DNA from 4 places in the Providencia sp. PROV003 genome. Region 4 is predicted to be linked to each of the others. Evidence: predicted binding sites of a transcription regulator. Region 4 holds the regulator's gene; each other region holds the start of a gene.
The links. The regulator PurR, encoded in region 4, represses purine synthesis genes. The targets are predictions, from matches to a motif close to CANGCAAACGTTTGCNTG.
Positions count from the first base shown of each region.

Region 1: purL (phosphoribosylformylglycinamidine synthase) is a predicted target of PurR. The motif match lies at 1,284-1,301, and genes of this name have one in related genera.
Region 2: purH (bifunctional phosphoribosylaminoimidazolecarboxamide formyltransferase/IMP cyclohydrolase) is a predicted target of PurR. The motif match lies at 1,431-1,448, and genes of this name have one in related genera.
Region 3: purE (5-(carboxyamino)imidazole ribonucleotide mutase) is a predicted target of PurR. The motif match lies at 1,424-1,441, and genes of this name have one in related genera.

Region 1 is NZ_CP096369.1:2,384,582-2,386,790, reverse strand. Features, by position in the region: gene purL (phosphoribosylformylglycinamidine synthase) at 1-1,200, opposite strand, end outside; gene mltF (membrane-bound lytic murein transglycosylase MltF) at 1,471-2,209, shown strand, end outside.
Region 2 is NZ_CP096369.1:285,093-287,301, reverse strand. Features, by position in the region: gene purH (bifunctional phosphoribosylaminoimidazolecarboxamide formyltransferase/IMP cyclohydrolase) at 1-1,237, opposite strand, end outside; rRNA gene M1F14_RS01160 (16S ribosomal RNA) at 2,067-2,209, shown strand, end outside.
Region 3 is NZ_CP096369.1:1,995,473-1,997,681, forward strand. Features, by position in the region: gene purK (5-(carboxyamino)imidazole ribonucleotide synthase) at 1-828, opposite strand, end outside; gene purE (5-(carboxyamino)imidazole ribonucleotide mutase) at 828-1,343, opposite strand; gene lpxH (UDP-2,3-diacylglucosamine diphosphatase) at 1,493-2,209, opposite strand, start outside.
Region 4 is NZ_CP096369.1:3,425,568-3,427,776, forward strand. Features, by position in the region: gene sodB (superoxide dismutase [Fe]) at 1-360, shown strand, start outside; gene purR (HTH-type transcriptional repressor PurR) at 796-1,821, shown strand; gene punR (DNA-binding transcriptional activator PunR) at 1,831-2,209, opposite strand, start outside.

The sequences.
Region 1 (2,209 bases), 1.0 Mb from region 4:
ACCATTATGGCTGTTAACTTTTTCTTCATAGGTACGGAAGTAACCCAATAACGCAGGACGGCCAAACTCATTATTAAATGCCGCCCCCCCAAGAGGCCCTTCCATCATAATGTCCAGCGCAGTAACAATCCGCTCAGGTTTACCGAAATCCTCTTCCCATGGCTGTTCAAAGCCCGGAATTCGTAAGTTAGAAACAGAAAAACCAACTAAGCCTGCTTTTGGTTTTGCACCACGACCTGTAGCCCCTTCATCACGAATTTCACCACCAGACCCTGTTGCAGCACCAGGCCACGGAGAGATTGCCGTTGGGTGGTTGTGTGTCTCTACTTTCATTAAAATATGTGCATCTTCTTGATGATAACGATAAGTGCGCCCTTCTGGATCAGGGAAGAAGCGGCCAACTGATGAGCCTTCCATTACCGCAGCATTATCTTTATATGCAGATAAAACGTGATCAGGTGTTTTCTCAAAGGTATTTTTAATCATTTTAAACAGCGATTTCGGCTGTTCTTCACCGTCAATAACCCAATCTGCGTTAAAAATTTTATGGCGGCAGTGTTCTGAGTTTGCTTGTGCAAACATATATAATTCAACGTCTGTTGGGTTACGCTTCAAGCCTGTAAAAGCATTTAGCAGATAATCTATTTCATCATCAGCCAATGCTAACCCCATTTCTTTATTTGCTGTTTCTAATGCAAGGCGTCCACCAGCAATAATATCAACCACTTTCATGGGAGCTGGTTGTTGCTGCGCAAACAACGCACTGGCTTGTTCAAAAGAAGAAAAAATAGTTTCCATCATGCGGTCATGCAAAATAGTGATTACATCATGCCATTGTTCTTGGGTTAAGTTGTCCCCTTGAACATAGTAAGCAATTCCGCGTTCAATACGTTTCACTTGAGTAAGACCGCAGTTATGCGCGATATCCGTTGCTTTAGAAGACCATGGAGAAATCGTCCCCGGACGTGGGGTCACTAGAATCAGCTTACCGAATGGGTCATGCTCCGCCAGAGAAGGACCATACTTTAACAAACTGCTCAGTTTGCCTTGCTCACTTTCACTTAACGGCGCTGACAGCTCAGCAAAGTGCATATATTCAGCATAAATATCCGTAACAGGGAGCTGTTTTTCTGCGAACAGCGCCAAAAGGCGGGTAATACGAAATGCTGATAGAGCAGGTGAACCACGCAAAATTTCCATAGTCTTAATTTCTCTCTTTTAAACGCCAGCCCTGAACATGAAAGCAGGGAAACCGAAGGACATTATAGAGCAATGTTCATCAATACGAAACCGTTTGCGTGATTAAAAATGAAGCGGTTAGTTAAATATTATTATGTGCTAAATACGATAATATAGGTTGCACCGATCTTGATTGTTGAGCAAAATAGCCAACCACTGGAATTATAACCATTACTTAGCCATACTCTTTTTAGGTATACCAGCACCAGTTAATGCACGAGAAACTATTATTTGAATAACTTAAAAGTTAACTATCTAATCATCCTAGTTATCACGCTACTGGCTACAATGGTCATTGGTTTTAACGTCCGTTGGCCAAATACACAAGATTCACAAATTAATAGAATTATATCTCAAGGTGAATTACGTATTAGTGCTGTTAGCTCACCACTTATCTATATAGATGAGCAAAAACAGTTGCGCGGATTTGACTATGAACTCGCCCAAGGGTTTGCCTCATATCTTGGTGTTAAACTAAAAATCACCATTCGCCCAAATTTTGAGCAGATTTTTGATGATCTTGAAAATGGGGATGCAGATATCGCTGTCGCTGGGCTACTTTATAATAAAGAAAGGTTAGCAAAAACTAAAACTGGGCCAAGTTACCTTAATGTCACCCAGCAACTCGTATATAGAAAGGGAACCACGAGGCCAAAATCTTTCAATGATATTGATGGCAAACTACTGGTCACCTCTGGTACCGCCCATGCTAGCACGCTAAAGGAGCTTGCTAAGGAATACCCAAATCTAAAATGGGAAGAAACATCTCAATATACTACAAATCAAATACTTGAGATGCTAGCTGATGGTGAAATCGATTATACACTAGAAGATTCTATCGCCATCGCTTTACAGCAGCGCATCCATCCTCAAATTGCTGTCGCTTTTGACCTATTAGATGACCATGCTGTTACCTGGTATATGCGACGTAGTCAAGAAAATAGCTTAGATGCCGCATTACTGGACTTTT
Region 2 (2,209 bases), 1.5 Mb from region 4:
CACGCTCAGTTGGTTGGCGCTTTGTGACTATGCGTAACTCTTCGGCTTCAACCATACCTAAATCGCGGTCTTGGACTAATAAACCACCGTTGACACGTTTAAAATCTAAGCCAGCAACAGGTTTACTCCATTCGCCACATTCAAGTACGCGTACATTTTGTTTGGTTTCAAGAATTGGCAGTGCATCCTTAGCAATCGAAGGCGCGATAATCACCTCAACGAATTGGCGCTCAATAATTGCCTGTGCAGTTTCTTTATCTAATGGGCGGTTAAAAGCGATGATACCGCCAAAAGCAGAAGTTGGGTCAGTTTTAAACGCTTTGTCATAAGCGGTGTGAATATTATTGCCAATTGCGACACCACAAGGATTAGCATGCTTAACGATCACACACGCAGGCTCATCAAATGACTTAACGCACTCAAGGGCTGCATCAGTATCAGCAATATTATTATAAGAGAGTGCTTTACCTTGAATTTGTTGTGCAGTCGCGATAGACGCTTCTTTTGGGCTTTCTTCTATATAGAACGCCGCATCTTGATGACTATTTTCCCCATAACGCATATCTTGTTTTTTGATGAAATTTAGATTCAATGTGCGAGGGAAACGGCCAGAAGGTTGTGTGGTATCACCATAATAAGGGGCAACTAATTCACCGAAGTAATTAGCAATCATACTGTCATAAGCAGCTGTATGCTCAAATGCTTTGATAGCAAGGTCAAAGCGTGTTGACCAATTAAGGGAGTTTTCGTGACCATCCATTTCATCAATAATGGTTTGGTAATCATTACTATTTACCACAATTGCAACGTCTTTATGGTTTTTTGCTGCGGAGCGTACCATTGTTGGACCACCGATATCGATGTTCTCAACAGCATCTTCAAGTGTGCAGTTTGGTTTTGCTACTGTTTGAGCAAAAGGATATAAATTCACAACTACCATGTCGATAGGTGCAATATCATGGGATTGCATGATGGCATCATCAGTACCACGGCGACCTAAGATCCCTCCGTGCACTTTTGGGTGCAATGTTTTTACCCGACCATCCATCATTTCAGGGAACCCTGTGTAATCTGACACTTCAGTTACTTTAAGTCCTGATTCAGCTAGTAACTTTGCAGTACCACCAGTAGATAGAAGCTCAACACCACGTTGAGATAGCGCCTTAGCGAATTCAACAACCCCTGTTTTATCAGACACACTAAGCAGGGCACGACGAATAGGACGAAGCAGTTGCATGAGATAGATCCCTTGGATTTGAATAAATAAGGCAATAACAATATCTAATTAGCGAAAAGCCAGAGTGCTCTTCTTATATACCTATTTATAAAAGCAGTGCGGAATTTGCAAGCTTCTTCAATAGCAATATATAAGTCACTAACAATTTCAGAACATAAAAATAAAATCAATGCTGAAATTTCGCGCTAATTGTAACGCAAACGTTTGCGTAATGCGCGATAAATTTTAAATTATTTTTAGCCTGTGGATAATTTCGTGGATAACTCAGTATAAGTGGGGGTTTTGCTGTGGAATGCAGCAGTTGAACTAAAAATGCCAAAAAATCTTAAAAAAAAGGTTGCGAGATTTCTGAGACCCCCTATAATGCGCATCCACTGACCGGGAACAAGACAACGCAAAGCGCGATGAACACTGAAACGGCAGCGAGAGATTCTGAAAAGAAAAAGCAAAAAATTGCTTGACTCTCACAGAGGAAAGCGTAATATACGCCACCTCGCGACAACGACCTAAGTTAATAAAAACTGAGTCGAATTTCCAAAAGAAATGTCGCAACGCTCTTTAACAATTTATCAGACAATCTGTGTGGGCACTCACAGGACACTATCAAAAAAATATTTGATTTTAAGTCTTGAAGAGTGACTAACACGTTAATTCATATATATGAAATAAAGTAGTAACGCTTATTTTGGAAGGATAACGCGAAGGCAAGCAGAGATAACCCGAGACAGTACTTAGGTACGGCGAGGGGAAGCGATGTGAAGCCGACAACGTTAGCCGAACAAAAGAACGTTACGGTCAGTAAGACATTCTTTGAGCATCAAGCTACTTTTAATTGAAGAGTTTGATCATGGCTCAGATTGAACGCTGGCGGCAGGCCTAACACATGCAAGTCGAGCGGTAACAGGGGAAGCTTGCTTCTCGCTGACGAGCGGCGGACGGGTGAGTAATGTATGGGGATCTGCCCGATAGAGG
Region 3 (2,209 bases), 1.4 Mb from region 4:
AACCTCAGGGGATGGCATCGGCAAGTTTAAAATTGCCCTTAAATGTAATTCGAATTGGCTAATGGAGGCACCGTTTTGAGTCCAATGCCCACTATTATGAACGCGAGGGGCAATCTCATTGATAAGTAAGTTATCGCCAACCACGAAACATTCCATTGCCATGACACCGATATAACCTAATTCATCCATGACTGCACTTAACATCGCCTGCGCTTGCGCTTGTAATGGAGTAGCAGATTTAGGGAAAGCGACGCTGGTACGCAAGATCCCTTCTTGATGAAGGTTATGGGTGATTGGGTAGAAAACGGACTCCCCTGCTTGGTTGCGTGAGCCAATCACAGACACTTCGCCATCAAAGGGAATGCCTTGCTCAACGATGCACTCACCATAAATTTCTGCGGGCAATTGAGTTTCATCGCCGGGGCGCACTCTCCATTGCCCTCGGCCATCGTAACCGCCAGTTCTACGCTTGACGATGAGAAAGTCCCCTAACGTAGCGAATAGCTCAGGCCATTGTTCTGGTGACTCAAGCCGTGCCCAAGGCGCCGTTGCAAGCTGCAAGCTATCAAATAGGCTTTTTTGTGGGAACCTATCCGCTAGGCGTGGAAAAATATCACGATTAATAAAAGCGTTATGACGTGCGAGTTCTTTTGTTAATGGGGTTTCAGGCCAGCGTTCAATTTCCGCAGTGATCACGCTTTGTTGATAAGGAACCGCCTCAGGTTCCGCATCAAGGCCAACAGGAAAAACAGCGATACCTAATGGCTCGCCCGCTTGGCGAAGCATTCGGCCTAATTGGCCATTACCAAGAACGCAGACGGGCTTCATTAGGCTTCCCTCGGATCTGGGTTGTTTAACACATCATCAGTTTGCGTCGCACGCCATGCAGCGAGGCGATTGAAAACGACGGAGTCACTGATTGCGAGTACTTGAGCGGCTAATAAAGCCGCATTGGCAGCGCCTGCTTTGCCTATAGCTAAGGTCCCAACGGGGACCCCTTTGGGCATTTGTACGATAGAATAGAGGCTATCGACGCCACTGAGTGCAGCACTTTGTACAGGAACGCCAAATACAGGAACTAAGGTTTTCGCTGCTAACATACCCGGTAAATGAGCGGCTCCGCCAGCACCGGCAATAATCACATCAAAGCCATTTTCTTTCGCATTTTCAGCGAAAGAAAACAGTTTGTCTGGGGTGCGGTGTGCTGAGACTATTTCGACATGAAAAGGGAGTTGGAGCTCGGTTAACACATCAGCAGCATGCTGCATGGTTGTCCAGTCACTTTTCGAACCCATAACAATGGCGATTTTTGCCGCAGATTGATCAGAAGCTTGGGCGGTCATTTGGTGCTTTCCTGTATTGAAAAAAACGTCACCCGAAGGCGGAGAATTGAATTGTGCCGATCATATCACGACAAAGCAGCAAGGAAAACGTTTGCGTGATTAATAAATAGGCAATCAGTTGTGTTTACAACCAAGAAGTTGCAGAAGCGTTATTCGAATGGGAAGAAAATGAGTTCGATACCTTGTTGATTGATAACAAAGGCAGAACCTTCATGATGCCATGCACCTAACACGCCACGAAAATGAACTTTACCACCAATATTGATTTCATGAATAGCAGGGCGGTGGGTATGACCGTGGATCATCCATTGGGCTTGGTGCCTTTTTAGTGCGTCAATAACCGCTTGAGGATTAACATCCATGATGGATTCTGCTTTCATACTGCTTGCATACTGGCTATTTTGGCGCATTTTTTGGGCAATGCGGCGGCGAATAAATAAGGGAAGTGCAAGAAAAATACGTTGAACCCATGGAGTATGGACTTTTTTACGGTAGTTTTGATAAGCGGCGTCATCAGTGCATAAAGTATCACCGTGTAAAATCAAAATGCGATTACCATAAAGTTCCAGCAATGTTTCTTGGGGCAAAATAGTCATGCCACATTGTTTGGCGTAACGTTTACCCATCAAAAAATCCCGATTTCCGTGAATGAAATAGCAAGGGACTCCCTGACTTGTCAGTGTTTTTAATTCGTTAGCAACAAGTTGATGAAGCGGGCCTTGATCATCATCACCCACCCAATAATTAAAAAAATCACCGAGGATATACAGGCTATCGGCGTGGATGGCTTGCTGTTGAATAAAATTAATAAAACCGGCGGTGATCGCCGGTTCATCTTCACTCAAATGCAAATCTGCAATGATATA
Region 4 (2,209 bases):
CACACCTTCTATTGGCATTGTTTAGCGCCAAATGCAGGTGGAGAACCAACAGGCAAAGTTGCTGATGCGATTAATAAAGCATTCGGTTCTTTCGCTGAGTTTAAAGCGCAATTTACTGACGCTGCGACCAAAAACTTTGGCGCAGGTTGGACATGGCTAGTGAAAAAAACCGATGGTAGCTTAGCTATCGTTAATACATCTAATGCTGCAACGCCAATTTCTGGTGAAGATAAGCCTGTATTAACAGTTGATATTTGGGAGCATGCTTACTATATCGATTACCGTAACGCGCGTCCTAAATACTTAGAAAACTTCTGGGCGCTAGTCAATTGGAAGTTTGTTGAAGAAAATTTAGCATAGTGATATCTGTTGATTTCTAAATAGCTAAGGGCGAGATATCTCGCCCTTATTTTTTACGCACATTGCTATGAGTAAAAATAAAATCAAAAAATATGTGCAGCAATAAAAATAATCATTGCTAATGAACCCAACGCAGCCAGTAATCCATATTTAACATCTGTATCCATGAGTTCCTCTCATCTAAACGTAATTGAATTAGCGAATAACCATATTAACATAAAGGTTATTAAGTATATATATCCAAAAAAACAAAACTCGTGCCTATATCACATGTTATAACATCAATTATTTCTTTCGTTTTTGCGCTAGATCAGACAAAATCGACAACAAATCGCTAAATTATTGCCAGCAAAGGATCAATGCATCAATATGCTGGTAATTTTTTAACAAGAATGCTTATAGAGACCTATTGTTGGTCAGGAGTTTTTTTCCCCCATGGCAACGATTAAAGATGTGGCGAAACGCGCTGGCGTATCTACCACAACCGTATCCCATGTTATTAATAAAACGCGCTTTGTGGCTGATGATACTAAGGCTGCGGTCTGGGCTGCAATTAAAGAGCTCAATTATTCACCAAGTGCGGTTGCCCGTAGTCTAAAAGTTAATCACACTAAGTCGATTGGTTTGCTGGCAACCTCCAGTGAAGCACCCTATTTTGCTGAGGTAATAGAATCAGTTGAAAATAGCTGCTATGAAAAAGGCTATACACTAATCCTCTGTAATTCCCATAATAATTTGGGTAAACAAAAAGCCTATCTACAAATGCTTGCGCAAAAACGCGTAGATGGTTTACTCGTTATGTGCTCTGAATACCCAGATACTTTAATCAGTATGTTAGAAGATTATCGTAATATTCCAATGGTCGTTATGGATTGGGGTACGTCACGAGGTGATTTTACTGACAGTATTATCGACAACTCATTCCATGGCGGCTACCTTGCAGGGCGTTATTTGATTGACCGTGGCCACCGTGATATCGGTGTCATTCCTGGTTCACTCGAAAGAAATACAGGCATTGGTCGTTTAACTGGTTTCCAAAAAGCGATGGAAGAGGCCAAAATTACGTTAAAAGATGAGTGGATCGTCCAAGGGGATTTTGAGCCTGAATCAGGCTACAAAGCAATGATGCAAATCCTTAGCCATAAACAGCGCCCTACCGCGGTATTCTGTGGTGGCGATATTATGGCGATGGGAGCGATTTGCGCCGCAGATGAGATGGGCCTGCGTGTACCGCAAGATATTTCAGTGATTGGCTATGATAATGTGCGTAATGCGCGCTATTTTACCCCTGCTCTAACGACTATCCACCAGCCAAAAGAGCGTTTAGGGCAAATGGCCTTTACAATGTTACTCGATAGAATTGTGAATAAGCGCGAAGATGCGCAAACTATCGAGGTACATCCACGGCTGGTTGAACGCCGCTCTGTTGCTGATGGGCCATTTATTGATTACCGCCGATAACTTAGCAACCTAAGTTGAAAGCCATTCCGCGTTAAGTGTTTCAGTATCACCGAGGTAATCTAATAACCAACTTAACGCTGGAGATGTGTTTTTTTCAACCCAAGTTAGGCAGCAAGGGCTTGGTGGAAATGGTTGTACTAATGCCAATTCCACTAACTTCCCTTCCTCGCATAAAGGGGTTGCGCGGTGTTCGGGCACCATGCCCACACATAGCCCATTGACTAAACATGCCAAACCATTTTCCCAATAAGGCACAACAAGACGCCGCTGGTTATCAAGGGCCCATGTGTCTCTTTTGGGTAAATTACGGGAGGTATCTTCTAAGCATAAACTGGGGTATTCACGCATTTGTTCATCCACCAACTTACCTTCTATTTTGGCTAATGGG